4 regions of the Roseateles sp. DAIF2 genome follow, and region 4 is predicted to be linked to each of the others. Evidence: predicted binding sites of a transcription regulator. Region 4 holds the regulator's gene; each other region holds the start of a gene.

Region 1 (7,365 bases), 260 kb from region 4:
GCGCAGCGCCGCGAAGGCCGCCAGCGCGGTGGCACGCAGCTCGCCGAGCCGTCGCGTGCCGGAACGGCTCGCCTCGGCGCCGCCCGCTTCCTCATCCTCGTCGTCGAAGACATCGTGATCTTCCTCGGCGACATAGTCGTCCGCCTCGCCGGCCATGCCTTCGATCAGCTCCTCGACGCCGAGGCTGCCCTCCGCCAGCCGCTCGCCGCAGGCCAGCACCTCGGCCATCACCATCGGCGAGGCCGATATCGCCAGCATCATCGCCTGCTGGCCGGCCTCGATGCGCTTGGCGATTTCGACCTCGCCTTCGCGCGTCAGCAGCTCGAAGCCGCCCATCTCGCGCATGTACAGGCGCAGCGGATCGGTGGTCCGCCCGAACTCCGAATCGACCGTCGACAGCGCCGCTTCCGCGGCCTCCTCGGCCTCTTCCTCGCCGGCCACCGCGATGCCGCCGCCGGCCACCAGCAGCGTGCCGGCATCGGGCGCGCGCTCGTAGACCTCGACGCCCATCTCGCGCAGCAGCTTCGCGACCGCCTCCAGCCCCTCGGCGTCGCCCAGCTGCTGCGGCAGGTGGTCATGGACCTCCTGCTGGGTCAAAAAGCCGCGCGTCTTGCCCAGGGTGACCAGGGCCTTCAGTTCCTTGCGGCGCGTCTCGGCCTCTGCCTCGGTGAGCTGGCTCACCTCGAGGCCGAACTCACGCACCAGGGCCCGCTCCTTGGACTTGGGCACCTTCATGCGCAAGGGCTTGGCCTTGACGCTCGCGGCGGGGTTCGCGACGGAGCTCTTCGCGGCCATGCGACGCGCCGGCTCGGCGCTCAGTAGCTGCGGCCGCCGCCGTAGCCGCCGCGGCCACCACCACCGCCGCCGCCGAAGCCGCCCGGGCGCTCCTCGCGGGGACGAGCCTCGTTCACGACCAGCGCGCGGCCGTCCACCGACTGACCGTTCAGGCCGCGGATCGCGGCCTGGGCCTCGCTGTCCGAGCCCATCTCGACAAAGCCGAAGCCCTTGGAGCGGCCGCTGTCGCGGTCCATCATGACCTTGGCGGAGGAGACGGTGCCGAATTCCGAGAACTGCTGCTGCAGATGCTCGTCGCGCACGGAGTAGGCCAGGTTGCCGACGTAAAGTTTGCTGCCCATATGGCTGCCTTTCGATAAATGCGTGCGGCCTTGCGGATTGCGTTGAGGACCGGTGACGCGGGGTGGGTAAATTGGGAGGGGGAACGCTGTGCCGGTGGATGCCCGCTCAGCGTGGACCGCGTCGCATCGGCGCACCGCCACCGCCGCGCGTTTCAATATGGCGGAAGGTGATGCGGCCCTTGCTCAGGTCATAGGGCGAGAGCTCCAGCGACACCTTGTCGCCCGCGAGGATGCGGATGTGGTGCCGGCGCATGCGGCCGGAGGTGTAGGCCACCAGGCTGTGGCCGTTGTCCAGCATGACGCGAAAGCGAGAGTCGGGCAGCACTTCCTCGACCTTGCCGTGCATTTCAATCAAGTCTTCCTTGGCCAACGGATCTCCTTGCCGATCGATGTGAGGGAATGAACGACCACGCGTGCCAGGCAAGCCAGCGCGGCCGAAAAAGAAAACGAGTCGCGGGGGCGAGCTTCGGTGGGGCGTGGCCCGGCCGCATGCGCGGTCAGGGTCCGGATCCGGTCGGAGGATGGGAGGGACCGGAAATGAAGCTCGCCAGTTGAGGCGGCTGACACCGCGGAACCCGCAGCATCCGGGTCGGGCGGTGTGGTGCGCGGCGAGGGCCGGGGACCATGTCAGACGACAAATGGCGCGTTAGTGAGCAAGACGCGCCAGGAGGGGCGAAGTGTACGCCGGTTCCGCAATCGGCGCTGGCCGGGGCTGCTCGTCATCCGTCCGGCGCGAGGCGGGGGGGCGAGCGCGGCCCGATCACGCCCGGGCCAAGCCGCGCGGCTTGCGTTGGATCAAGGCCGCGCGACACCGGTGCGCCCAGCATCGGGTCATGCCCGTGATGGAGACCCATCCATGTATCGCAACATTCTGGTGCCGCTGGACGGCAGCGAGACGGCCCTGCGAGGCCTGCGCGAGGCCCTGCGCCTGGCCGAGCACCGACCCAGCACCTTGCATCTGCTGCATGTGCTGGCCGACTATCCGCTGATGGTCGAAATGTCGCGCGGCGTCGATTTCGAGGTTTCGCGCCAGCGCCTGCGTCAGCATGGCGCGCAGGTGTTGGCCGTCGGGGAACGGCTGGCCGCGCAGGCCGGCATCGAGTGCCGGAGCACAGTATGCGAGGCCCAGGGCCAGCGCGTGGCCGACCTGATCGTCGCCGAGGCGCGGCAGCAGCATTGCGGCCTGATCGTGATCGGCTCCCATGGCCGGCGCGGTGTCGGCCACGCGCTGCTGGGCAGTGACGCGGAGCTCGTGGCGCGGCTGGCGCCGATGCCCGTGCTGCTGGTCAAGGGCGCAAGCGACTCCGGCCATGCCGAATGACCCTGCCGACCACATGCCGGGCGCGGTCTGCCGGTCAAAGTTCGATACTTCGTGCAGCAACCCGGCGAAGGGATTCCAATGGACGAAAGCAACTCCTTCCTGTTCCACTACGGCACCGCCGCGCTGGACGAGTACGGCAACTGGCTGAACCAGGTGCTCGCGCTGCAGGCCGGTTGGCTCGCGACCGCCTGGGTGCTTCAGACCAGTTGTGCGATGCGTCCCTGGGTGCCGCCGCCATGGCTGTTCTGGCAGCCAGGCACGGAACAGCTGGCGTGAGCGGGCGGACCGCCAATGCCGGCTTTGTTGATCCGGAACAAGATGTGGCGCCATCGGCTGCCTAGACTGCCTTGCCAGGGCCGCGGCCCGTCGCCCGGTCCGAACTCAGAGCAAGGAGCAGACCATGAGCGCATTGACCCGCATCGATCCCCTTGAGCAGCTGTTGCCCGAGATGTTCCGTCGCTTCGCGCAGCCCCTGCGCTTCGGCACTTTGAACGCCGAACCCACCGGCGACATCCGTCTGGATGTCAGCGAGACGCCCGCTGATTACACCGTGCGTGCCGAGATCCCCGGAGCCAAGAAGGAGGACGTCCGCATCACGGTGGACGGCAACTTTGTCAACATCGCCGCCGAGATCCACCGCGACAAGGAAGAGAAGGCGGACGGCGGGCGCGTGCTGCTGAAGGAGAGTTACCACGGCAGCGTCGCGCGCGGTTTCTCGCTGGCGCATGAAATCGACGCCGGACGCGTCGTCGCCAGGTTCGAGGATGGTGTGCTCAGGCTGACCCTGCCCAAGCGCGAGGGCAGCGCAAGCCGCACGATCGCGGTGCAATGAGAACACCATCGCCCCACGGGAGCCGAACATGAGCTATCGCAGCCTGCTCGTACATCTGGACGGCACTCCGGCCGGCACAGCGCGCGTCACCCAGGCCATCGATCTGGCGATGCACATGGACTGCCATCTGGTCGGACTCGCGCCGACCGGGCTGCTGAGCATGCCGGTGGCGCCGGAGGCCGCTGCCACGCTGGGCCAGTTCAACGCGCTGGCCTGGGAACTGCTGCAGGACCAGGCCCAGCAGGCGGCCGGGCGCTTTCGTGCCGCCTGCGCCGCCGCCGGTCTGAAGTCCTGTGAGGCGTTGATCGATACCGCCGACATCGCCACCTCGCTGGTGCGCCACGCCCATTGCTCGGACCTGCTGATCCTCGGACAACCCAACCCGGCCCAGGTAGGCCACGCTCAGCAACGGGCGATCACCGAGCAGGTGCTGCTGCACAGCGCCCGACCGACCCTGCTGCTGCCTTATGCCGGTCGCCTTGGATCGCTCGGCCGGCATGCGCTGGTGGCCTGGGACGACAGCCGTGAATCCGTGCGGGCGGTGACCGACGCGCTGCCGCTGTTGCGGCGGGCGCAGGTCGTCACCGTGCTCAGCTGGCGCGAGAGCGACGTGCAGGAGCCGATGGCGCAGCGTCTGGCCGCGTTGCGACAATGGCTCGCCTGGCAGGGCGTGCAGGCCGAAACCCGCGAGGAACGCAGCAGCAGCAGCGTCGCCGACGCCCTGCTGTCGCGTGCGGCCGATCTCGGCTGCGACCTGATCGTGATGGGCGCCTACGGACATTCGCGCTGGACCGAGCGCGTGCTCGGCGGCGCGACGCGCGGCCTGCTGGACGCGATGACGGCGCCGGTACTGATGTCTCATTGAGCGCCCGGGCGTCGGCGCCTCGCATCCCGGCCTGCGTCAATTCTTATATAAGACATAAGATCGGCATTTCTCGACTCACCCCCGGAGCCGCCGATGCCCGCCGACTGGAATCCCGACCTGTACCGCCGCTTCGAGGACGAGCGCACCCGCCCGGCCGCCGAGCTGCTGGCGCGCGTGCCGCTGGCGGCGCCGGCGACGGTGGTGGACCTGGGCTGCGGCCCCGGCAACTCCACCGAGCTGCTGGCCGCGCGCTATCCGCAAGCCGAGCTGAGCGGGCTGGACAGCTCGGCGGCGATGCTGGCCGCGGCGCGCGAGCGCCTGCCCGGCCTGCGCTTCGAGCAGGCCGACCTGACGGACTGGGCAGCGCCGGCGCCGGTGGACCTGCTCTACGCGAACGCGGTGCTGCAATGGCTGCCCGGGCATGAGGCCCTGCTGCCGCGCCTGCTGCGCCTGCTGACGCCGGGCGGCGTGCTGGCCCTGCAGATGCCGGACAACCTGGATCAGCCCAGCCACCGCGCGATGCGCGAGACCGCGGCTGAGCCGCACTTCGCCGCCGCGATCGGCGATGCCGGGCGGCTGCGCGGCCGGCTGCTGAGCGCCGAGGCCTATTACGACCTGCTGGCGCCGCATGCCGAGGTCGACCTATGGCGCACCACCTACCACCACCACATGGCCGATGCCGCCGCCATCGTCGACTGGCTGCGTGCCACCGGCCTGCGCCCCTTCCTCGACGCACTGGCGGAACCAGCGCTGCAGGCCCGCTTCCTGGCGGCCTATCAAGCGCGCATCGAGGCCGCCTATCCGCCTCGCGCCGACGGCAGCCGGCTGCTGGCGTTTCCGCGGCTGTTCATCGTCGCGCGGCGCCACCCCTGAGCGTCAACGCGCGAACAGCCCGCCCAGCTGCCAGGCGGCGAAGCCGGCCAGCAGCAGCGCGCTGGTGCGGCGCACGCGGCGCTGCCAGCGCGCATCGAAGCGCTCGCGCAGCCGGCCGACGCCGGCGCTCAGCGCCAGCCACCACAGCGCCGAGCCGACGAACACGCCCAGCACAACCAGGCCCGGCGAGGCCGCCGCCGCGCCGCTGCGCGCCGACAGCGCGCCAAACACCGCCATGAAGGAAAAGATCGTCGCCGGGTTCGACAGGGTCAGCAGCACGGTGCCGAAGAAATAGCGCCACAGCCCCTGGCCGGCCTCGCGCGGCCGCGCCGCCGTCGCCGGCGCGGCCGGCGCGCGCCACAGTCCCCAGGCCATCCACAGCAGGAACAGCGCCCCGCCCAGGGCCAGCGGCACCCGCGCCGATTCCAGCAGCCGGATTACCGCGCTGACGCCATAGGCCCCGAGCGCGCCGTACATCGCATCGGCCACCGCCGCGCCGAGGCCGGTGGCCAGGCCGGCGCGTGGCCCCTGCTGCAGGCTGCGCTGGATCGTCAGCAGGCCGATCGGCCCGACCGGCGCGGCGATGGAGAGGCCGATCAGGAGGGCCTGGGCGAAGAGAGCGAGGTGAGCGGAGTCCATGACGGCACTGTAGGGAGCGCCACTCCTGCCGCAAAGCCTGGATTTCAGGCAGTATCGCGGTCATACCAACGATTTTTCAGGCAAGCATGGGAGCCGCCTTGCAACTCGACGAAAAGGCCTGGCTGCTGCTGCAGGCCCTGCAGGCCGACGGCCGCGCGCCGCTGAAGAGCCTGGCCGCCGCCGCGGGCCTGTCGATCCCGGCCACGGCCGAGCGGCTCAAGCGCCTGCAGGAGGCCGGCGTGATCAGCGGCATCCATGCCGAGCTGGAGCCGCGCGCGCTGGGCTACGCGGTGCGCGCCATCATCGGCATCACCGCGCCGCAGCCGGCCAAGGCCCGGCTGCTGAGCAAGCTGCGCGAACTGCCCGAGGTGCTGGAATGCCACCATGTCACCGGCGCCGACTCCTATGTGATGACCGTGGTCGCCACCGGCCTGGCCGAGCTGGAGGCGCTGATCGCGCGCATCAATGCCTTCGGCGAGACGCGCACCTCGATCGTGCTGAGCAGCCCGATCCCGCGGCGCGGGTTGCGGGCGCCGTCATGAGGCCGGGCCATGGCGAGAATTTTCCGCAAGACCTGGCCCCGCCCCGCCCGGACGGTGCCGATAATGGGCGCCACCATGCACCACCCCTTGAACGCCGCCCCGGCCGGCCCCGCCACGCGATGAGGCGTCTGTCCGGCTCCTCGCTGCGCAACGCGGTGGTGCTGGCCTTGGTGGTGGGCCTGCTGGTGCCGACCGGCGGCGTGCTGCTCTACGACCTGCAGACCCAGCGCCGCGAGGCGATGGACGACCTGAAGCGCGACCTGGCGCGGGTGGTGGAGATCCTGGCGCTGTCGCTGTCCGAGCCGATCTGGCAGGTTTCGCCTGACCTGGCCGAGCCGATGATCAAGGCCCAGGTGGACGACCCGCGTTTCGTCTCGGTGCTGGTGCTGGAGCCCTCCTCGCCCAAGCCCTTCCTGGAGTTCCAGCGCGACACCGCGGACCGGCACCTGACCCTGAGCCAGACCCGCGCGGTGCTGCGCGATGGCCGCGAGATCGCGCAGATCACCGTGACGATGAGCGCCGCACCGCTGCTGGAGCGGCGCCGCCAGGACATGCTGCGCACCCTGTGGCGCAGCGGCCTGACCCTGACCCTGTCGCTGGCCCTGATCCTGATCGTGATGCAGCGCCGCGTGCTGCAGCCGATGGGCCGGCTCAGCGAGGCCGCCGCCAAGCTGGCTGCCGGCCGGCTGGAGCAGCCGCTGGACCGCAACCTGGACATGAGCGGCAGCGACGAGATCGCGCGCGTCGGCCAGGCGATGGAGCGCATGCGCCAGGCCCTGCTGGCCGCCTTCGATGAGCTGCGCCAGCATGCGATCACGCTGGAATCGCAGGTCGACGAGCGCACCTCGGAGCTGACCGCCGCCAACGCCGAGTTGACCCAGGCGCTGGCCACCCTGAAGACCGCGCAGCGCGAGCTGGTCGAATCGGAGAAGCTGGCCTCGCTGGGCCGCCTGGTGGCCGGCGTCGCGCATGAGCTGAACACGCCGCTGGGCAATGCGCTGACCGTGGTGTCGGCGCTGGAAGACCGCTGGGGCAAGCTGGAGACCATGCTGTCCGGCCAGGTGCCGATGCGGCGCAGCCATCTGGAGGAGCTGGCCAAGGACACGCGGCGCGGCCAGGACATCCTGCAGCGCAATGTGCAGAAGGCGGCCGACCTG
Region 2 (7,365 bases), 1.8 Mb from region 4:
GGGTCGCGATCTCCAGCTCGCCGCCGGTCTCGTTGGGCTCGACGCCGTGGCGCACCGCGTTCTCCACCAGCGGCTGCAGCAGCAGCGGCGGCACCCGGGCCGCGGCCGCCGCCGGATCGAGGGTCCAGCGCACGCGCAGGCGCTCGCCATGGCGGATCTGCTCGATGCCCAGGTAGCGGCGCGCCAGCTCGACCTCCGCATCCAGGCTCACCACCGTGTCCGCATCCGCCAGCGCGCCGCGGAACAGCTCGCTGAGGTCCTCCAGCACCCCTTCCGCGCGCAGCGGGTCGACGCGCACCAGGGCCATCGCGGTGTTCAGGGTGTTGAACAGGAAATGCGGCCGGATGCGCGACTGCAGCTCAACCAGCCGCGCCAGCGCGTCGGCCGGCCGGTGCGCTCGCTCGCGCAGCTTCAGCCAGTACAGCAGCATCGCGGCGCAGGCGCCGCCGGCCAGCGCGACGCTGACGAGCCGGAAGCCGCCGCTGGGCTCCTCGCTGGCCAGGGTCAGCAGCTGCCAGCCCAGCGAGGCGCACAGCGCCCCCAGGCTCAGCACCGCCGCCCATTGCCAGGGCTCGCGCCAGCGCGCGAGCTGGTGGCGCAGGCCGCACAGCAGCAGGAGCCACAGCAGCACGCCGGTCAGGGTGACCACGGTGCCGCTGCTCATCCAGGCCGTCCATTGCGTGAAGCCTGGCGCGGCCAGCGCCAGGCCCAGGCCCAGCAGCAGCTGCACGCCCAGCACCGCGCGCAGCACCAGGCCGACATGGCAGACGTCGAACACCCGCCCGGCATCGAACAGCCGCGACCCGGGCACGGCCAGGTCCGGCTGCGCCGGCAGCGGCGCCAGGCCCAGCACGCCGCTGAGGTTGCTGCTGTCGGCCCAGTCGTGCCGCTTGGTCTGCGAGTTGTTGTTGCTGGCTCGTCCCGCCATGGTTCCCGGTCGGCAGATAAAATCCTTGCTCCGCCATTGTCGCTTCACCGCAGCCGCCGCGTCATGCGGGCCTGCCCTGCCTGCCCACCCATGTCCTCAGCCTCCGACAACCAACTCGCCAACAAAGCCCAAGCCTGGTCCGCGCTGTTCTCCGAGCCGATGAGCGACCTGGTCAAGCGCTACACCGCCAGCGTGTTCTTCGACAAGCGCCTGTGGAAGGCCGACATCCAGGGCAGCCTGGCTCATGCCGAGATGCTGAACGCCCAGGGCATCCTGGGTGCCGAGGACCTGGCCGCGATCCAACGGGGCATGGCCCAGATCAAGGGCGAGATCGAGGCCGGCAGCTTCGAGTGGAAGCTGGATCTGGAGGATGTGCACCTGAACATCGAGGCGCGCCTGACCGAGCTGGTCGGCATCGCCGGCAAGCGACTGCACACCGGCCGCAGCCGCAACGACCAGGTCGCGACCGATGTGCGCCTGTGGCTGCGCGACGAGATCGACGAGCTGACCCAGCTGCTGTCCGCGCTGCAGCTGGCCCTGGTCGAGGTGGCGGAGAAGAACGCCGAGGTGATCCTGCCCGGCTTCACGCACCTGCAGGTGGCCCAGCCGGTGGCCTTCGGCCATCACCTCTTGGCCTATGTTGAGATGTTCGCGCGCGATGCCGAGCGCTTAGGTGATGCGCGCCGCCGCGTCAACCGCCTGCCGCTGGGCGCGGCCGCGCTGGCCGGCACCAGCTATCCGCTGGACCGCGAAAGAGTCGCCAAGACCCTGGGCATGGAGGGCGTCTGCCAGAACAGCCTGGACGCCGTCTCGGACCGCGACTTCGCGATCGAGTTCAGCGCCGCCGCGGCCCTGGTGATGGTGCACATCTCGCGCCTGAGCGAGGAGCTGATCCTGTGGATGAGCCAGAGCTTCGGCTTCATCGACCTGGCGGACCGCTTCTGCACCGGCTCCTCGATCATGCCGCAGAAGAAGAACCCCGACGTGCCCGAGCTGGCGCGCGGCAAGACCGGCCGCGTGGTCGGCCACCTGATGGGCCTGATCACCCTGATGAAGGGCCAGCCCCTGGCCTACAACAAGGACAACCAGGAGGACAAGGAGCCCCTGTTCGACACGGTCGACACCCTGAAGGACACCCTGCGCATCTTCGCCGAGATGATGGGCGGCCTGACGGTCAAGCCCGAGGCGATGGAGCGCGCCGCGCTGAAGGGCTATGCCACCGCCACCGACCTGGCCGACTACCTGGTCAAGAAGGGCCTGGCCTTCCGCGATGCGCACGAGATCGTGGCCCATGCGGTCAAGACCGCGATCCAGCAGGGCGTGGACCTGTCGCAGCTGCCGCTGGCCGAACTGCAGAAGTTCGACGCCCGCATCGACGCCGACGTGTTCGAGCTGCTGAGCCTGCGCGGCTCGCTGAACGCCCGCAACATCCTGGGCGGCACCGCGCCGGCCCAGGTGCGCGCGCAGGTGGCGCGCCACAAGGCCCGGCTGGGCGGATGACCCACCCCCTACGCGCTGCGCGCGCCCCCTCAAGGGGGCGGTGCCGGCCGACCGGCCAAGCCGGATCGGCGGCACCCGCGCGGTGAAATCCGCCTCACGCGATGCCAAGGCTCTTCTCATCTTGAGCATCTTGATCCAGCACAAGACCGGTGCCGCGCGCACCGGCCAGACTCGCGCCTCATGAGCACCACCCCCCTGACCTGGAGCGACAAGCTCGTCCTGAAGCAGCCGCAGCTGGACCACACGCATGAGGAGTTCGTCGCGCTGCTGAACGCCTACGGCGCCGCGCTGGCGAGCGGGGCGGATGCGCTGCCGGCCTTCCGCGAGCTGCTGGCCCATACCGAGGCCCATTTCGCGATGGAGGAGGCCTGGATGGCCGCCACCGGCTTCGCCCCGGTGAACTGCCACAGCAGCCAGCATGCGATGGTGCTGAACGTGATGCGCGAGGTGGTGCGCCATGCCACCGAGCTGAACGACCGCGAGCCGATGTCCATCGTGCTGGGCGAGCTCAGCCAATGGTTCCCGGCCCATGCCGAGATGATGGACGCGGCCCTGGTATATCACATGGAGCAGGTCGGCTTCGACCCCGCCTCCGGCCAATGCCGCGACGGCGCCAGCGCACCGGCCGGCGGCCAGCATGCCGGCGGCTGCGGCTCGGCGTCCTGCACGCCCGCCCCGTCCGCCTGAGACGGGCGCCGCCCAGACCCAACAGCAAGGGCCGCCGCAGCGGCCCTTGTCCTTTCTGCCTCGCCTCCTCCTCAGCGGCGCATCAGCCGACCTGCAGGTTCTTGTCCTGCGGCGCGATGCCGTCCGGATTCGCGCTCAGGCAGGCGCCGTAGAGATCGGCCGCCGCATAGGCCTTGGGCGAGGCCACATGGTGATAGCGGCCAAAGAAGAAGCCGATGCCCAGCTTGCCCTCGCTGACCTGGCCCTCGATCTGGAAGGCCGGGAACAGATGCGTCTGCTGCGTGAACACCGGCAGCGCCAGATAGACCAGCTCCAGCTTGTCGATCTGGATCTTGTGGCCCGCGGCGCTGTACTTCTCCAGCTGCGGATCGGTCAGCAGGCCCACGCCCAGCGCCTCCTCCACCGTGCCGGGCAGCTGCAGCTTCTGCTCGCGCCCCAGCGGCCGCCAGGCGTGGAAGATGCCGGCGTAGCGCCCGCCCTCCTCCGGCTCGACGAAGGCCAGGGTCTTGGCGCCGGCGCCGCGCACCGGCAGGCCCGCCACCGCGTAGTGAAAGCGCACCGAGGCCTGGCCCGCGCCATGGGCGATCTCGCGCCCCTTGGCGTCGAGCTGGGCCACCTGGTCCAGCTGCACCGATTCCGAGGCCAGCTCCTTGCCCAGCAGGCCCAGCGGCTCCAACAGCTCGCGGGTGCGGCCCAGCAGCTTGCGGCCGGCCTCGGGGCTCAGCGCCAGGCGCTGGTGCTCGTCGCTGCCCTTGACCAGGCCGTCCCATTGGCGCAGCTCCTCCTTGGCGCCGCGGCCGGCGGTCGCATCGCGCGCCCACAGGCCGCCGCTGGCGCGGAAATGGGTGATGTCGCCGCGCTCGCTGGCCAGCACCAGGCCATGGTCGAACTCCACCTCGCGCAGGCTGCCGAGCTTCAGGCGCTCGGCCAGCCGGCCGATCGCGGCGCGGCGGGTCTCGCCCAGGTCCGGCGCCTGCAGCGCATGCACCGGCAGGGTCTTGGGCAGTTCGGGCAGCTTGGCCTTGAAGCCGAGTGCATTCAGTCTGACTGTCATGATGTGCTCCTTCCCCGCTCAGCAAGAACCATGGGCGGTCCAGAACGAGCGATTGCTGACCGGATCGATCGGCTCGTCGCTGCCCAGGCGCTCGTTGTAGGTGTCGGCACCCGGCGCGGTGGCGCGCAGATAGGCCCATTCCACGTTCGAGCCCTCGACCGCCACATTGGCCAGCTTCCAGGCCTCACGCAGGGTGTAGTGCGGCATGAAGGGCAGCACCTCGTGCAGATAGGCCGCGTACATCGCGAAGTACTGGCCGCGCGGATTCTGCCCGCCGCCGCTGTAGGAGCTGTTGTGGAAGCCGAACATATAGTGCAGGCGCGCGAAGGCACCGCTCCAGCGGCCCACCGAATTGCTGGGCGTGTGCTCCAGCAGCTTGCAGGCATGGGTGGCGAAGATCTCCAGATCGGTCTTGCCGAAGCGCACCGTGTCCGAGGTCGAGACCGAGCCGTCCGAGACCGAGAAGGCGTTCGGGTTGCCATGCGAGGACATCATCACCGCATCGACCTGGTCGATCTTCTCGGTGTAGGACGCCGTCTCGACGAAGTCCTTTTCCAGCACCGCCGCGTCGCCGTGGTCCTGGGTCCAGTTGAAGCCGGACAGGGGGTTGAGGGTGGACGCAAAACCCTGCGCCTCGATGCGACGGCCGTCGATGCCGTCCTTGATCCACCATGAGCCAAGATTTCTGGCCATAGGTCCTCCTTGGGCGATTCCGTGATGAACAACATGCCATCGGGCTGCCCGCCGGAATCGGGAACAGGACGCATCGGCCGCGACGGCGCTGGCCCATCGCGCTTTCCGCTCTCGTCGCGGCACCCTGGGCCGGTGATGCCGAGCCAGGGTTATAGGTCTGGCCCCGCCGGCCCCCTACCCCTATCCGTAGGGGGCGCGAGCGCGCCGCGGGCTGCTGACAAGCGGTGTCGGCGCATCGCGCGACAATGCGGACGCGATGGCCGCCGCCTCATCCCCTTCCTCGTCAGCTTCCTCGTCCTCCTCCGCCGTCCCGGAGCGCCTGATCGCGCATCTGGACATGGACGCGTTCTATGCCTCGGTGGAGCTGCTGCGCTATCCGGAGCTGAAGGGCCTGCCGGTCGTGATCGGCGGCCGGCGCGAGCATGCGCCGCGCCTGCGCGAGGACGGCACGCGCGAGTTCGCCAAGCTGCGCCACTACACCGGCCGCGGCGTCGCCACCACCTCCACCTATGCGGCACGCGACCTCGGCGTGTTTTCGGCGATGGGCCTGATGAAGGCCGCGCTGCGCGCGCCGGACGCGATCCTGCTGCCGACCGACTTCGAACGCTACCGCCATTACTCGCGCCTGTTCAAGGCCGCGGTGGCCGAGATCGCGCCGGTGATCGAGGACCGCGGCATCGACGAGATCTACATCGACCTCAGCGAGGTGCCCGGCGTGCGGGAGCCGGTCGGCCACGACCCGCTGGGCGGCGTGCGCGCGGTGGCGCGCGAGATCAAGAACTCGGTGGCCCGCGCCACCGGCCTGAGCTGCTCGATCGGCGTCACGCCCAACAAGCTGCTGTCCAAGATCGCCTCCGAGCTGGACAAGCCCGACGGCCTGACCCTGCTGACCCGCGAGGACATCCCGACCCGCATCTGGCCGCTGGCGGTGCGCAAGATCAACGGCATCGGCCCCAAGGCCGCCGCCAAGCTGATTGCGCTGGGCATCGAGACCGTCGGCCAGATCGCCGCGGCCGAACCGCTGTGGCTGATCGAGAACTTCGGCAAGAGCTACGGCGCCTGGCTGCATGAGGCCTCGCATGGCCGCGACAACCGCCCGGTCGTCACCCACAGCGAGCCGGTGTCGATCAGCCGCGAGACCACCTTCGAGCGCGACCTGCATGCGGTGCATGACAAGGCCGAGCTCGGCGCGATCTTCACGAGGCTGTGCGAGCAGCTGGCCGGCGACTTGGCGCGCAAGGGCTACGAGGGCCGCACCATCGGCATCAAGCTGCGCTTCGAGGGCTTCGTCACCGTCACCCGCGACCTGACGCTGGACCTGCCGATCGCCGATGCCGCCGCGATCCGCCGCGCCGCGGGCAGCTGCCTGAAGCGGGTGGACCTGAGCCGTCGGCTGCGGCTGCTGGGCGTGCGGATCGGCAACCTGAACCATCCGGGCGAGCGCGTGAACGCACGCCCGGCCCGCCGGGTCGGCGCCGGCCAGGCGGCGAGCAGCGCGAAGGACGAGCCGAAGATGGAAAGCCTGGACTTGTTCTGACGCGGGGACCGCCGAGTGAATCAGCCCTCGCCGCCTTGCTGCATCATCTTCTCGAAGCGGCTGCGCATTTCCTCGGGCGTGATGTCTTCCTTCTTGCTGGCCAGCAGCCAGACATGGCCGAAGGGATCGGTCAGCGTGCCGCGGCGATCACCGTCGAACTGGTCCGCCACGGCCATGGTTTCCTTGCCGCCGGCGGCGACGGCCTGGGCAAAGACCGCATCGACATCCTCCACATAGAGCAGCAGGGAAACGGGCGAACCGCCCAGGGTCTGCGGGCTGCGATAGCCCATGTCGGGAAACTCATCCGCGAGCATCACCGGCGAGGCACCGATGCGCAGTTCCGCATGCATGACCTTCCCGCTCGGGTCGGCCAGGCGCACGAACTCCGTCGCACCGAACGCCCGCTGGTAGAACTCGATGGCACGCGCCGCATCGCTGACGATGAGGTAGGGCGTGGCGACGCGGTAGGCCTCCGGGATAGCTTGGCTGGTAGACATGATGCTAGGTTCCTCCCTGGACATGAAATGACGGCTTCGCGGGTTCGGACGGTCCGACGCCCGCGATGCCAAGGCTGCAGGCGCGAGGCCTGCAGGGTTGCAACTGCCGGGCAGCCATCATGGATCCGACTTCGGTTCGCCGCCACCTTGGCGGCCCAGGCATCCCCCATCTTCTGCGCGGCAGTCGCACCACTGGTCATGCAAGCCTCAGCGCATTAAACGCAGGGGCGCTCAGGGACCGTCGCAAGAGGTTTCCTGGATGCCGCAGATCCGGTCAAGCCAGACGCGGAAACGGCCTTTTCGAACATCGGCACGCACCGCGGGCGCCGTGATCAGCAGCGACCGAAGGCCGGCGGAAAACCGGGCCTCCTCGTATTCGACCTGGGCCCAGTCACCCCGGCAGTCGACAAGCCGACCAGCTGCTATGGCCGCGTCACCATCGAAAAGCAGATCATCCTTCAGCCGGACG
Region 3 (7,365 bases), 2.7 Mb from region 4:
TCAAGCTGAATGCGCAGATCGATGTCGAGACCGGCAAGCAGGCCGATGTGGTGCTGGACTTCGATGCCTGCAAGTCGGTGGTCAAGCGCGGCAACTCGGGGCGCTACAACCTGCAGCCGGTAATCCGCGTGCTGCCGCGCCTGTCGGACGCCGGTGCGCGCGTGGTCGGCTATGTCGAGGCCAGCCTGGCCAACAGCGACACGCGGGTCTCGGTGCAGCAGGCCGGCGTGCCGGTCAAGAGCACCTGGCCGGATGCCAACGGGCGCTTCGTGCTCTATCCGCTGCCCAGCGGCAGCTACGAGCTGGTGCTGGCCGCGCCGGGCCGCGCCACCGCGGTGCTGAGCGGCGTGCCGGTGGTCGCGGCCACGCCCACCGAGGTGAATGGCGCCGGCGCGCCGATCGCGCTGGCGGCCTCGAGCGAACGCGAGATCGGCGGCACCCTGACGCCCGCCAGCGCCGGCCTGCGCGCGCTGCAGACCCTGGGCGGGGCGATCACGGTCGAGGTGGCCTGGGCCTCGGTGCTGGCCGACAGCGGCGCCTACACGCTGCGCCTGCCGGTGGCCGCGCCGCGGCTGGCGGCCTATGCGCCGAACGCGGCCGCACTGAACTTCCAGCCCGATGCGGCCGCGGCCGCCAAGTACAGGCTCGAGGCCAGCTCGAACGGGGTGCTGAAGACCGCGGACGTGAACGTCAGCGGCGTGGTGGCGCCGATCGACTTCGGCTTCTGAGCTCCGTGTTCAGGCCGGCTTGTTGAGCGCCGCCAGGCGCTCGGCCGTGCCGACATCGGTCCAGGCGCCGGCGTAATGCTCGGCGCTCATCCGGCCGGCCGCGATCGCGGCGTCCAGGTGCGGGCGCAGCGCGGCGCGCTCGCCCGGCTTGACCGCGGCGAAGAAGGCGGCGCGGAACAGGCCCACGCTGGCCCAGGTGTAGCGCGGCGCGCCGTCCAGCCGGGCCAGGCCTTGCGCGTCGATCGCGAAATCGCCGCGCGGGTGGTGCGGCGCGTTGTCCACCATCCACAGATGGGCCAGCGCATCGCCGGCCGCGAAGCGTGCGGCCGCGGCCGGGTCGAAGGGGAAGCCGGGCAGGAACACATCGCCGGAGACGACCCAGAAGGCGTCCTGCCCATCGGCGCCCAGCAGCGGCAGGGCCTGGGCGATGCCGCCGGCGGTCTCCAGCGCGCCCACGGGTTCCATCGAGTAATGCAGGCGCAGGCCGAAGGCGCTGCCGTCGCCCAGCCGGGCCGGGAACTGCTCGCCCAGCCAGGCGCAGTTGATCACGATGTCGCGCACGCCGGCGGCGGCCAGGGCCTCGATATGCCACACGATCAGGGGCTTGCCGCGCACGTCCAGCAGCGGCTTGGGGGTATGGTCGGTCAGCGGCCGCAGGCGCTCGCCACGCCCGGCCGCGAGGATGATGGCTCGCATGGGGCGCGAGTGTAGGCGCGCCGACGGCGGGTTCAGCCAGGGCCGGCCGCCGGCACCCAGACCTTGAAGCGGGTACCGACCCCGGGCTCCGATGTCAATTCGATCTGCCCGCCATGCTTCTGCACGATCGAGAAGGACAGCGAGAGTCCCAGCCCCGTGCCCTGGCCGACCGGCTTGGTGGTGAAGAAGGGCTCGAAGATGCGGCGCTGCAGTTCGGGTGTCATGCCGCAGCCGCTGTCGGCCACTTCGACCCAGACCCAGTCCTGCCCGTCGCGCTGCCCGGTGCCGCTGCTCAGGGTGATCACGCCGCGGCCTTCGATCGCATGGGCGGCGTTGACGATCAGGTTCATGAACACCTGGTTGAGCTGACCCGCCAGGCAGCGCACCGGCGGCAGGTTGCCGTACTCGCGCCGCACCTCGGCCTTGTACTTGACCTCGTTCATCACGACATTGAGCGTCGACTCCAGGCCGGCGTTGAGGTCGGCCTCCTGCCAGTCCGCATGGTCGACGCGCGAGAAGTCCTTCAGGTCCTGCACGATCTTCTTGACCCGGCCCAGCCCGTCCTCGCTTTCCTTCAGCAGCTGAGGCAGGTCCTCGGCGATGTAGTCCAGGTCGGCCGCGCGCTTCAGCGCGGCCAGCTCGGCGTCCGCCGCGGCCGGCTCGCGCCTTGCATAGGCCTGCAGCAGGTTCAGCAGGGCCTCGACATAGCGGCGCAGCGAACCGAGGTTGGAGTTGACGAAGCCGATCGGGTTGTTGATCTCATGCGCGACGCCGGCCGCCAGCTGGCCGATCGAGGCCATCTTCTCGGACTGCAGCAGCTGGTTCTGCGCCTCTTCCAGGCGTTCGTTGGTCTGCTTGATGCGCTCGTAGTTCAGCTCCAGCTCGCGCTGGACGCGCTGCACCTCGGTGCGGTCCTGCAGCAGCCACCAGGTGCCGGCGGTCGGGTCCAGTGGGTTCGCCACATAGGCGATCAGCTGCACCCACAGCCGGTTGTCGCGGCGGGTGCGCATGGCCATCTCGTGCGACATCGACTGCCCCTGCGACAGCAGCGGGCCGGCGATGCGACCCAGCTCGGCATGGTCCTCGGGGCTGCAGAACATCTCGCTGGTCGGAATGCCGATCGGCGAGGCCTCGCCGAACTCAAACATCCGGGCGAAGGCCCGGTTGGCGCGGGTGATGCGCTGGTTGGCCGTCGCGATGATGCCGACCGAGGCATTCTCCAGAAAGGCCTCCAGGTCATGGTGGGTGGTCAGCAGCTCGGCGGTGCGCTCGGCCACCATCTGCTCCAGGTCGCTGCCATGGCGCTTCAGTGCCTCCTCGGCATTGCGGCGCGCGCTGACATCCTGCAGGGTCTCGATCGCGCCGACCACCCGGCCCTCGATGTCCAGCAGCGGTGCGGCGGTGAAGAACAGCCAGCAGCCCGCGGCACCGAAGCGCGGGAAGAAGTCCTCGGCTTCGTAGGCGCGCTCGGAGACCGGCGAGCGGCGCAGCTTGTCCCGGTAGCGGGCCTCGATCTCGGCCTCGCCGCGGCCGTCGATGATCAGGTCCGCCAGCAGCGGGCGCCGCTCCGGATAGAAGGCACGCCAGGCCTCGGTGCTGCCCAGCATCTCGAGGGAGTCGATGCCGGTCAGCCGCGCGCAGGCCTCGTTCCAATGGGTGACGCGATGGCCGGCGTCGAGCACGAAGGTGGCCACCGGGTCGTACTCGACGATCTGGTGCATCACCCGCCCCACCTCCAGCAGGCTGTGCTGCACATGCTGCATGTCGCTGAGATCCTGGCAGGTGGTCAGCGCCAGGCTGCCCTGGGGGTCGTGCAGCGCGCGGGCGCTCAGCTCCAGGAAGCGCTGGCTGCCGCTGGCGGTGCGGGCCTGCAGGCTCAGCACCGGCAGCTCCGCATCGCCGTGCAGGCAGCCCAGGCCGTAGTCGCGCAGCGCCGGCTGCGCCTCGGGGCCGGCCCAGGCATCGAAGTCGAGCGCGAGCAGCTGGGCCAGCGTGAAGCCGGTCAGCCGCAGCATCGCGGGATTGGCGAGCAGGATGCGGCCGCCGGCATGCGCGTAGGCCGGGGCGCTGACGGCGTCCAGCACCCGGGCGCAGTGGTCCAGCCAGCCGGCGGGCTGCGGCAGGGCGCTCACGGCAGCGGCTGCGGGCCGTCATCCATGATGACCGAGCCGTCGCTGTCCCAGCGCACCCGCGTCAGCCCGGGCTCCAGGCGCTCCAGCCGGCGCTGCTCCAGCTCCTGCGCGCTCAGCTCGCCGCGCTGCCGGCGCATCGCATCGGCCAGCGCCTCGGTCTCGAGCCGCCGCTCGCGCTGCGCCAGCAGCTCGCGCAGCGCGGCGATCAGCTCGGCATCGACCCAGGGCTTGGCGATGAAGCGGGCGATCTGGGCCTCGTTGATCGCCGCCAGCAGGGCCTGCTGGTCGGCCTGGCCGGACAGGATGACGCGCACGCAGTCGGGCTGCAGCTCACGCAGCCGGCTCAGCAGCGCAACACCGTCCAGCTGCGGCATGCGGTAGTCCGACAGCACCAGCGAAAACGCGCAGTCGCCGGCCCTTGCCAGCGCCGCGCGTGGGTCCGCATGGGGTTCCAGCTCCCAGTGCAGGTCCAGCTCGCGCAGGCCCAGGCGCAGGCTGCGCTGCAGGGCGCTGAGGATATGGGGCTCGTCGTCAACGAGCAGGATGCGCGGATTCATGGGCGGCCTCCGTGGCTGCGGTGGGGGGCGGCCGGCGCACATGCAGATTGAGCCGGACGCCGCCGCGTTCGATGAACTCGTGGATCTGCCGCACCTTGTGGGCGTCGAAGCAGAAGCCGGCGGCCAGCAGCAGGGTGCCCTGCGGGCTCAGCAGATCGCGGGCCAGCACCATGCCCGGGCGCAGCTCGGCCGCGGCGATCAGCCAGTCCGACTCGACCTCCGGCGGGGCCTCGGCCAGCACCTGCTGGAAGGCCGCGACGACGGCCGGCTCATAGCGCAGGCCGGCGCCCTGCTTGATCACCGCCGCAGCCTCGGTCGGCCCCAGCCGCTTCGCCGCCAGCCGGCCCGACAGCAGACCGTGGTAATGGACCGCCAGGCTCAGGGCCTGGGCCGCGCGCGGCAGTTCGTCGCCGGCCAACCCGTCGGGCAGGCCGCGGCCGTCGATGCGCTCATCCTGCCAGCGCACGAAGCGCGCGGCGCGCTGCAGGCGCGGCAGGGCCAGCAGCGCGGCCTCGGCATTCAGGTTGTGCTGGCGGTAGCGCGCCTGTTCTTCGCCGTTCATGGTCGAGACCGGCTTGCGCAGCAGCGCATCGGGCAGGCCGATCTTGCCGATCTCGTGCAGCAGGCCGGCGCTGAAGACGTCCTGGCATGTCGGCGGATCCAGCCCCAGGCGCTCAGCGGTGCGGCGCGCCAGCAGCGCCACCCGGCGCGAATGGCCGGCGCTGCCACCCTCGCGCAGCTCCAGCAGGCCGGCGAACACGTCCAGCGAGAGCAGGAACTGCTGCTCCAGTTCGGCATAGGCCTGCTCGAGGAAGCCGTTGATCTGGGCGATCTCCTGCGTGCGCGCCAGCACGCGCCGCTCCAGCTCGGCATTGGCGCTCTGCAGCTGCTCGTTCTGCGCCGCGGTCAGCCGCTGCAGATGCCGGTTCTCCTGCTCCAGCCGGCGCCGCGTCAGGCCCTCGCGCACCACCAGCAGCAGGTCCTGGTCCTCCCAGGGCTTGGCGATGTAGCGGTGGATCTCGCCGCGGTTGATCGCCGCGATGGTGGCGCCGATGTCGGCATAGCCGGTCAGCAGGATGCGCACCAGCTCGGGCCAGCGCCGCCGCACCTGCTCGAGGAACTGCGCTCCGTCCATCACCGGCATGCGCATGTCGGAGACCACCAGGTCCACCGGCTCGGTCTCGAGCAGGGCCAGCGCGGCGGTTGCGCTCTCGGCCAGCAGCACCCGGTAGCCCTCGGGCCGGAACAGGCGCCGCAGGGCGCTGAGGATCGAGGGTTCATCGTCCACGAACAGGATCGTGGGCGACGCTGCTTCTGACGCGGTTACGGTCATGCCGTCTCCCTGCCGCTGTCGAATGAAGAAGAAGGATCGCGAACGGCCCCAGTCTATGCCGGTGCCGCGCGTTGGCAAGCCCTTCTTGGCGGCTCAGTTCGGCGCGCCCAGCCCCAGCGGCGCCGGCACCAGGCGCAGGATGCGCGCGAACAGGGCCTGGTAGGGCTCGTCCGGCGCGTGGCCGGTCAGCGGATCGCGGTTGGCGGCGAAGGCCTCGTCCAGCTCGGCCCAGTCCTCGGGGCCTAGCAGGCGCAGCGCCAGCGGCAGCACCTCGCGCTCCTCGAGGCCCATATGCTCCAGATAGGCGTCCACATAGCGCAGCGCGGCGGCCTCGAAGGCCTGGCGGCGCGGTTCGCCGAGCAGCTCGTAGGCCAGCAGCGCATGCTGCAGCGCGCGCACCGCGCGCTCGCCGCGGGCATGGTCGGCGTCCAGCCGGTCCAGCAGCTCGCGTGCCTGCGGCGCCAGCGCGCGCAGGCGGGCGAACAGCAGCTCGCTCTCCTTCGGATGGTGCAGGCGCTCGGGGAACTCGTCGACATAGAACAGCATCGCGCGCAGCGCGTCGAAATCGGGACGCGGCTGGCGCGCCATCAGGGCCAGCGTGTGCAGCATCGCGGCCAGCGCGCCATGCTCGGCGCGGATGATGCGAAGGGTCTTGGGCTCCATGGCCGGCTCCTGTCCCGGCGCCAACCCGGGCTGCCTGCCAGCTTGCCCGGGCGGGGCGGTAACCGGCTTGTCCCAGGTCAAACCCAGGGGGCGTCGGCGGCCAAGTAAAATCCCCGATTCCCTCGCAACTCCGTCCCGCACCGACCATGGCCGATACCGCTGCCGTCCAGAACACCTCCCTGATGGCCAACGCCATCCGCGCATTGGCGATGGACGCCGTGCAGCAGGCCAATTCCGGCCATCCGGGCGCGCCGATGGGCATGGCCGAGATCGCCGTCGCGCTGTGGGGCCGCCATCTGCGCCACAACCCGGCCAATCCGCATTGGGCCGACCGCGACCGTTTCGTGCTGTCCAACGGCCATGGCTCGATGCTGATCTATGCGCTGCTGCACCTCACCGGTTACGCGCTGCCGATCGAGGAGCTGAAGAACTTCCGCCAGCTGCACAGCAAGACCCCGGGCCACCCCGAGGTGGGCATCACCCCCGGCGTCGAGACCACCACCGGTCCGCTGGGCCAGGGCATCACCAACGCGGTGGGCCTGGCGCTGGCCGAGAAGATGCTGGCCAAGGAGTTCAACCGCGAACAGCATTCGATCGTCGACCACCACACCTATGTGTTCCTGGGCGACGGCTGCCTGATGGAGGGCATCAGCCACGAAGCCTGCGCGCTGGCCGGCGCCTGGAAGCTGAACAAGCTGATCGCGATCTACGACGACAACGGCATCTCGATCGACGGCCAGGTCGCGCCCTGGTTCATCGACGACACCGCCAAGCGCTTCGAGGCCTATGGCTGGAACGTGATCGGCCCGGTGGACGGCCATGACGTTGAGGCGGTGGACGCGGCGATCGCCCGCGCCAAGACCAGCAGCGACAAGCCGACCCTGGTGATCGCCAAGACCCATATCGGCAAGGGCTCGCCGAACCGCGCCAACACCGCCAAGGCGCATGGCGAGCCGCTGGGCGTCGAGGAGATCAAGCTGACCCGCGACGCGCTGGGCTGGGTGCACGAACCCTTCCACCTGCCGGCCGAGGTCTACAACGAGTGGGACGCCAAGGACGCCGGCGAGAACCTCGAGCAGGCCTGGGATGCGCGCTTCGACGCCTATGCCGAGGCCCATCCCGAGCTGGCCGCCGAGTTCCAGCGCCGCATGGCCGGCGTGCTGCCGGAGAACTTCGCGCAGATCGCGGTCGATGCGGTCGTGAAGGCGCATACCGAGGCCCAGACCGTGGCCAGCCGCAAGGCCAGCCAGCTGGCG
Region 4 (7,365 bases):
CCGCCTGCCACGGCCCGGCCGGCAAGGGCAACCCGGCCCTGGGCGCGCCGAACCTGACCGACAAGGTCTGGCTGCATGGCTGGGGCGAGGACGCGGTGGTCGCGATGATCAACGGCGGCAAGACCAACCAGATGCCCGCCCATGGCGAGCGCCTGAGCCCGGAGCAGATCCGCGTGCTGGCCGCCTATGTCTGGGGCCTGTCGCATCGCGACCCGAAGGTGCAGTGAGGAAGAAGAGCAGAAGCCATCGCCATGAATAGCAGCAGTACCCGGGCCAAGGTGATCCCGATCGCGCCGGCCGCCGAGGCCGGCGCCGAGATGGTGTCCCTGTACGAGGCGCAGAAGAAGATCTACCCGCGCACCGTGCATGGCTGGTTCGCGGCCTGGCGCTGGGTGCTGGTTTGGGCCACGCAGCTGCTGTTCTACGGCCTGCCCTGGCTGGAATGGGGCGGGCGCCAGATCCTGCTGTTCGACCTGGGCGCGCGGCGCTTCTACATCTTCGGGCTGGTGCTGTACCCGCAGGACTTCATCTACCTGACGGCGCTGCTGCTGATCTCGGCCTATGCGCTGTTCTTCTTCACCGCGGTGGCGGGGCGCCTGTGGTGCGGCTATGCCTGCCCGCAGACGGTCTACACCGAGATCTATATGTGGGTGGAGCAGAAGTTCGAGGGCGACCGCATCGCGCGCATGCGCCTGGATGCCGGCCCCTGGAACTGGAACAAGCTCTGGCGCAAGGGCGGCAAGCAGGCCGCCTGGATCGCGATCGGCCTGTGGACCGGCTTCACCTTCGTCGGCTATTTCACGCCGATCCGCGAGCTGGGCCGCGAGGTGCTGTCCTTCGGCCTCGGTCCCTGGGAATGGTTCTGGGTGCTGTTCTATGGCTTCGCCACCTATGGCAATGCCGGCTATATGCGCGAGCAGGTGTGCAAGTACATGTGCCCCTACGCGCGCTTCCAGAGCGCGATGTTCGACAAGGACACGCTGATCATCAGCTACGACGCCGAGCGCGGCGAACCCCGCGGCTCGCGCTCGAAGAAGGCCGACCCCAAGGCCCAGGGCCTGGGCTCCTGCATCGACTGCACCCTGTGCGTGCAGGTCTGCCCGACCGGCATCGACATCCGCCAGGGCCTGCAGTACGACTGCATCGGCTGCGCCGCCTGCATCGACGTCTGCAACGACGTGATGGACAAGATGGCCTATCCACGCGGTCTGATCCGCTACGACACCGAGAACGGCCTGTCCCAGCACCTGAACCGTGGCGAACGCTGGCGCCGCGTGCTGCGGCCGCGCGTGCTGGTCTACGGCGCGATCCTGCTGCTGCTGTCCGGCGCGATGCTGGCCAGCCTGGCGCTGCGCACGCCCTTCCGGGTCGACGTGCTGCGCGACCGCGCCGCACTGGCGCGCCAGATCGAGGACGGCGTGATCGAGAACGTCTACCGCCTGCAGGTGATGAACGCGACCGAGAAGCCGCAGCGCTACGAGATCGAGGCCGACGGCCTGCCGGGCCTGGCGTTGAGCCGGCCGGTGGCCCTGACCCTGGCGCCCGCCGAGGCGCGCTGGGTCTCGCTGGCGCTGCGTCTGCCGCCCGAGGGCGCGGCCGCGGCCGGCGCCGGCGCCCATGTGATCCATTTCGAGATCCGCCGCCTGGCCTCGGACGAGGACGAGGCGCGCGGCCTGCGCGAGAAGTCCACCTTCGTCGTGCCCCGCTGACCCGCCCAACCGGAGACCCCGCATGAGCATGAATGGCAACAACAGCAACGGGCCCGTCGGCCAGGCGACGCCGCGCCCCTGGTGGCGCGTCGGCATGATGTGGCTGGTGATCGGCGGGCCCAGCGCGGTGGTGCTGGCCTCCTTCGTGACCCTGGCGCTGGCGCTGGCGCATCCGGATCCGGTGATCGAGGCGAAGCGGGTCGACCCCTCGGCCGACCTGCGTCAGACCCAGGCCGAGCAGCCGGCGATGAAGGCCCGCAACCACGCCGCCACCGGCGGCCTCTGAGCGATGGGCCGCCGCGCCGGTCCGCCGCTGGCGCCCGTCGCGCCGCGGTTGCGGCCACAGCCGCAGATTCAACAACGTCTGCGCCGGCGGCTGATGGCGGCGCTGTGGCCGTCCTTCCTGATGGCCGCGGTGCTGGAGGGCCTGGTGTTCAGCCTGCTCGACCCGACCCTGCTGGAGCCGCGCATCGCTGCGGCCGGCCTGCCGCCGCTGGCGCTCTACAGCCTGGCCTTTCTGGGCTTCTGGGCCATCACGGCGTTGTCGTCCGGGTTGAGTCTGTTGCTAGCCGACTGAGGCGCGGGCGGGATCGGCGAAGAGCGCAGGAGGGCGGGCAGGCCTGCTGCTGCCTGCCAGGGCCTCGCGGCCCTGGCTTTCGCCAGGCACCGGAAGTCCACCGGACTTCCGGTGTCCGGGCTCAATCCCCCGGCCGCTGCGCGGCCTCCTCCTTGACCTCCGCATCAGGCCCACCCACCCTCCTGCGTGCGCCCTGTGGCCGATATGGGGCGTCGTCGAAGAGGCGCTGCGCCGCCAGAGCCGGGTTGCGGGTGTGCGCGCTTGCGCAGGTTAAGGAGGAGGGCCGCAGCGCGGCCCGGGGGACACGGAGCAAGCGCGTGCACCCGCAGCCCGGCGATCGCCCGAGCGTCCCACGACCGAACCATAAGAAAAGCGCCCCGCAGGGCGCTTCATCGTTGCAACATCGACCTCTCAACAGTTCGTGCTGTTCACCAGCCGTTGCAGGCCCGCCTGGTCGACGATGCGGATCTGGCGCTGCTTCACCTCCAGCAGGCCGTCCTCCTGGAACTTGGAGAAGGTGCGGCTGACCGTCTCCAGCTTCAGACCCAGGTAGCTGCCGATCTCCTCGCGCGTCATGCGCAGCACCAGGCTGGAGGCCGAGAAGCCGCGCGCCTGCAGGCGCTGGGTCAGGTTCAGCAGAAAGGCCGCCAGGCGCTCCTCGGCGCGCATGCTGCCGAGCAGCAGCATCACGCCATGGTCGCGCACGATCTCGCGGCTCATGATCTTGTGGAACTGGTGCTGCAGGTCGGTGAACTCGCGCGACAGCTCCTCCAGCTGGCCATAGGGGATCACGCAGACCTGCGAATCCTCCAGCGCGACCGCGTCGCAGCTGTGGCGGTCGTTGCTGATGCCGTCCAGGCCGAGCAGCTCGCCGGCCATCTGGAAACCGGTGACCTGGTCGCGGCCGTCCTCGGCCGAGACGCAGGTCTTGAAGAAGCCGGTGCGCACCGCAAACAGCGACTGGAAGGCATCGCCGGCGCGGAACAGGGTGTCGCCGCGCGCGACGGTGCGGCGCGTGGCGACCAGGGTGTCCAGCTGCTCCAGATCGGTCTTGGACAGGCCCACCGGCAGGCACAGCTCGCGCAGATTGCAGCTGGAGCAGGCGACCTTGAAGGGCTCGGCGCGCAGGGCCGCGTCCTGCGGCGTGGATCGGGTCAGGGTCCGGCCCGTGCATTCGCCATTGGCGGCGGGCGCGGGGCAGGGCGAGGCTTGCTGAAAGGTGGACGACATGATGCTCCTCAAGATGAGGTCCATTGTTGACCCGCCGATGCGCATGAAGCTTGACGTGCATCAAGCGCCGGCCAGCCGGGCTTGGCAAAGTGCGCTCATGCCTAACGCCTGCATCACCCCCACCGCGCCCGCCATCAGCGAGGACCTGCTGCGTCGTTACGACATCGCCGGGCCGCGCTACACCTCGTATCCGACGGCGGACCGCTTCGTCGAGGCCTTCACGGTCCAGCAGTACGAGCAGGCGCTGGCGCAGCGCGCCAGCGGCGCGCTGGTCGGCGGCGGCGCGCCGCTGTCGCTGTATGTGCACATCCCCTTCTGCGAATCGGTCTGCTACTACTGCGCCTGCAACAAGGTGATCACGCGCCACCATGAGCGCGCCGGCGAATACCTGCAGGCCCTGCTGGTCGAGATGGACCTGACCCTGGCGCGGCTGGGCCGTGCGCCGCAGGTCTCGCAGCTGCACCTGGGCGGTGGCTCGCCAACCTTCCTGAGCGACACCGAGCTGGGCGACCTGATGACGGCGATCGCCAAGCGCTTTCGCCTGACCGCCGGCGCCGAGGTGTCGATCGAGGTGGACCCGCGCACCGTCACCACCGAGCGTCTGGCGCATCTGCGCGGCCTGGGCTTCAACCGCCTGTCCTTCGGCGTGCAGGACTTCGACGCCGCGGTGCAGAAGGCGGTGCATCGCCAGCAGAGCTATGCGGATGTGGCGGCGCTGATGGCGAGCGCCCGCGCGCTCGGCTTCGAGTCGACCAATGTGGACCTGATCTACGGCCTGCCGCTGCAGACCCCGGCCTCCTTCCAGCGCACCATCGCGCAGGTGGCCGAGCTGCGGCCGGACCGCATCGCGCTGTATGCCTATGCGCATCTGCCGCAGCGCTTCAAGCCGCAGCGCCGCATCGACGTCGGCCAGCTGCCGCCAGCCGGCGACAAGCTGTCAATGCTGTCGGGCGCGATCGGCGGCTTCCTGGCCCAGGGCTACACCTATATCGGCATGGACCATTTCGCGCTGCCCGGCGATTCGCTGGCGGTGGCCAAGCGCCAGGGCCGGTTGCACCGCAACTTCCAGGGCTACAGCACCCAGGCCGACTGCGACATGATCGGGCTGGGCGTCTCGGCGATCGGCCGGGTCGGCGTGACCTACAGCCAGAACGCCAAGACCCTGGACGAGTACTACGACCTGCTGCGCCAGGGCCAGCTGCCGGTGGTGCGCGGCCTGGCGCTGAACCGCGACGACCTGCTGCGCCGCGCGATGATCATGGCGCTGATGTGCCAGGGCCGGGTCGAGTTCGAATCGATCGAGCTGGCCCATCTGATCAAGGTGCCGGAGTACTTCCGCGCCGAGCTGGAAGCGCTGCGCCCGCTGCAGGAGGCCGGCATGGTGCAGCTGCTGCCGGGCTCGATCGAGGTGACGGCGCTGGGCTGGTACTTCGTGCGCGCGGTGGCGATGGTGTTCGACCGCTATCTGCAGGCCGACCGCACGCGCGCGCAGTTCTCCAAGATCATCTGAACCAAGCGCCATGGACCTGGCCCTGATCGCCTCGGCGCTGCTGATGGGCCTGGCCGGCACGCCGCATTGCGCGCTGATGTGCGGCGCGGCCTGCACCGGCCTGGTCGGCGGCGAGCGGCGGGCGCTGTGGGGCTTCCAGCTGGCGCGGCTGGCCAGCTATGCCGCGGGCGGCGCGCTGGCGGCGGCCAGCGTCGGCTGGGCCGCGCAGCTGGGCCAGGCCAGCGCGCTGCTGCGACCGCTGTGGGTGATGCTGCACATGGCGGCGCTGGGCCTGGGCCTGTACCTGCTGTGGCGCGGGCGCCAGCCGGCCTGGCTGGAGGCGCTGGGCGCGCGCAGCGAGCGCGCGGCGGCGGGCTCGGCCACCGTGTCGCTGGCCGGCATCGGCGCGGGCCGCGCGGTCACCGGCCGCGCCACCCTGGGTGGTCTGGCCTGGCTGGCCTGGCCCTGCGGGCTGCTGCAGTCGGCCCTGGTGGTGGCCGCGCTGGCCTCCGGCCCGGCGCAGGGTGCGGCGGTGATGGGCGCGTTCGGCGCGGCCTCGGCACCGGGCCTGCTGCTCGCTCCGGTGCTGCTGCGGCGCGGTGCGGGAGGCATGCGCTGGGCGGTGCGCCTGGCCGGTCTGTGCCTGGCGGCGGCCTCGGTCTGGGCGCTGGGCCACGGGGTGTGGCAGCAGGTCGCGGACTGGTGCCGATGAACAGGCGGCGCGCCCCCAAGACTTATATAAGACTGAACGGCTGCGCAATTTTGCTGGCATAGAATCGTTCGAGCTTTTCGACCCACAACGCCTCGCGCGGAGTAGCCCACACATGTACCAACACATCACGGTGCCCGAAGGCGGGCAGAAGATCACCGTCAACGCCGACTTCTCGCTGAACGTGCCCGACCAGCCGATCATTCCCTTCATCGAGGGTGACGGCACCGGCTTCGACATCACGCCGGTGATGCTCAAGGTGGTCGATGCGGCAGTGGAGAAGGCCTACGGCGGCAAGAAGAAGATCCACTGGATGGAGATCTATGCCGGCGAGAAGGCGACCCAGGTCTATGGTCCCGATGTCTGGCTGCCCGAGGAGACCATGCAGGTCCTGCGGGACTATGTGGTCTCGATCAAGGGCCCGCTGACGACGCCGGTGGGCGGCGGCATCCGCTCGCTGAACGTGGCGCTGCGCCAGGAGCTGGACCTGTATGTGTGCCTGCGCCCGGTGCGTTACTTCAAGGGCGTGCCCTCGCCGCTGAAGGAGCCCGAGAAGACCGACATGGTGATCTTCCGCGAAAATTCGGAGGACATCTACGCCGGCATCGAGTTCGAGGCAGGCAGCGACAAGGCCAAGAAGCTGATCGCCTTCCTGCAGCATGAGTTCGGCGTCAAGAAGATCCGCTTCCCCGAGACCTCGGGCATCGGCGTCAAGCCGGTCTCGCGCGAGGGCACCGAGCGCCTGGTGCGCAAGGCCATCCAGTACGCGATCGACAACGACAAGCCCAGCGTGACCCTGGTTCACAAGGGCAACATCATGAAGTTCACCGAGGGTGGCTTCCGCGACTGGGGCTATGCGCTGGCGCAAAAGGAGTTCGGCGCCGAGCTGATCGACGGCGGCCCCTGGGTCAAGCTGAAGAATCCGCGTACCGGCAAGGATGTCGTCGTCAAGGACAGCATCGCCGACGCCTTCCTGCAGCAGATCCTGCTGCGCCCGGCCGAGTACTCGGTGATCGCGACCCTGAACCTGAACGGCGACTACATCTCCGACGCGCTGGCCGCCCAGGTCGGCGGCATCGGCATCGCGCCGGGCGGCAACATGAGCGACTCGGTTGCGATGTTCGAGGCCACCCATGGCACCGCGCCCAAGTACGCCGGCAAGGACTATGTGAACCCCGGCAGCGAGATCCTCTCGGCCGAGATGATGCTGCGCCACATGGGCTGGACCGCGGCCGCCGACCTGATCATCAGCTCGATGGAAAAGGCCGTGCTGTCGAAGAAGGTCACCTACGACTTCGCCCGCCTGCTGGATGGCGCCACCCAGGTGTCCTGCTCGGGTTTCGGGCAGGTGATGATCGACCAGATGTAAACGCTGCCCGGCGCTGAGCCGGGTTGCCCTTGAAACCCCGGTGCGTTGATTCGCCCCGGGGTTTTTTCATTGGCGATCGGAACCTTAGCCGGCCGCGACGATCACATGCGCCTGGATCCGGCCGCTCACCGGCCCCGGGCCATGCCGCCGGGCGATCGCAGCCGCGGCATGCTCGGTGGCCGACTCCAGCAGGCCGGCGTCCCGCGCCGCGATCTCATGGCGCAGCGGCGTGCCCTGGCAGTAGGCGATGGCGACGACGCGGGCCGAGGCGGCGCGGCTGGT

What was found. The regulator FNR, encoded in region 4, switches genes on or off when oxygen is low (the NO sensors DNR and NnrR bind a similar motif). The targets are predictions, from matches to a motif close to TTGATNNNNATCAA.
Region 1: G8A07_RS11590 (universal stress protein) is a predicted target of FNR. The motif match lies at 1,922-1,935, and genes of this name have one in related genera.
Region 2: G8A07_RS18555 (hemerythrin domain-containing protein) is a predicted target of FNR. The motif match lies at 2,559-2,572, and genes of this name have one in related genera.
Region 3: G8A07_RS25415 (hemerythrin domain-containing protein) is a predicted target of FNR. The motif match lies at 6,177-6,190, and genes of this name have one in related genera.

Annotation. Positions count from the first base shown of each region.
Region 1 is NZ_CP049919.1:2,506,112-2,513,476, reverse strand. It holds gene rpoD (RNA polymerase sigma factor RpoD) at 1-795, opposite strand, end outside; partial or broken gene G8A07_RS11600 (RNA recognition motif domain-containing protein) at 828-1,136, opposite strand; gene infA (translation initiation factor IF-1) at 1,243-1,506, opposite strand; gene G8A07_RS11590 (universal stress protein) at 1,993-2,457, shown strand; gene G8A07_RS11585 (hypothetical protein) at 2,536-2,733, shown strand; gene G8A07_RS11580 (Hsp20/alpha crystallin family protein) at 2,858-3,289, shown strand; gene G8A07_RS11575 (universal stress protein) at 3,318-4,154, shown strand; gene tam (trans-aconitate 2-methyltransferase) at 4,248-5,027, shown strand; gene G8A07_RS11565 (LysE family translocator) at 5,031-5,666, opposite strand; gene G8A07_RS11560 (Lrp/AsnC family transcriptional regulator) at 5,753-6,208, shown strand; gene G8A07_RS11555 (sensor histidine kinase) at 6,328-7,365, shown strand, end outside.
Region 2 is NZ_CP049919.1:3,999,824-4,007,188, forward strand. It holds gene G8A07_RS18545 (sensor histidine kinase) at 1-928, opposite strand, end outside; gene argH (argininosuccinate lyase) at 1,019-2,428, shown strand; gene G8A07_RS18555 (hemerythrin domain-containing protein) at 2,609-3,115, shown strand; gene G8A07_RS18560 (hypothetical protein) at 3,198-4,169, opposite strand; gene G8A07_RS18565 (DUF6345 domain-containing protein) at 4,188-4,862, opposite strand; gene G8A07_RS18570 (DNA polymerase IV) at 5,119-6,399, shown strand; gene G8A07_RS18575 (VOC family protein) at 6,420-6,896, opposite strand; gene G8A07_RS18580 (SH3 domain-containing protein) at 7,128-7,365, opposite strand, start outside.
Region 3 is NZ_CP049919.1:5,507,196-5,514,560, reverse strand. It holds gene G8A07_RS25440 (DUF4382 domain-containing protein) at 1-728, shown strand, start outside; gene murU (N-acetylmuramate alpha-1-phosphate uridylyltransferase MurU) at 738-1,424, opposite strand; gene G8A07_RS25430 (ATP-binding protein) at 1,457-3,556, opposite strand; gene G8A07_RS25425 (response regulator) at 3,553-4,113, opposite strand; gene G8A07_RS25420 (HD domain-containing phosphohydrolase) at 4,088-5,401, opposite strand; gene G8A07_RS25415 (hemerythrin domain-containing protein) at 5,540-6,109, opposite strand; gene tkt (transketolase) at 6,256-7,365, shown strand, end outside.
Region 4 is NZ_CP049919.1:2,241,313-2,248,677, forward strand. It holds gene ccoP (cytochrome-c oxidase, cbb3-type subunit III) at 1-227, shown strand, start outside; gene ccoG (cytochrome c oxidase accessory protein CcoG) at 252-1,709, shown strand; gene G8A07_RS10425 (hypothetical protein) at 1,732-1,995, shown strand; gene G8A07_RS10430 (hypothetical protein) at 1,999-2,286, shown strand; gene fnr (fumarate/nitrate reduction transcriptional regulator Fnr) at 2,698-3,519, opposite strand; gene hemN (oxygen-independent coproporphyrinogen III oxidase) at 3,614-5,026, shown strand; gene G8A07_RS10445 (sulfite exporter TauE/SafE family protein) at 5,037-5,717, shown strand; gene icd (NADP-dependent isocitrate dehydrogenase) at 5,830-7,083, shown strand; gene G8A07_RS10455 (class I SAM-dependent methyltransferase) at 7,168-7,365, opposite strand, start outside.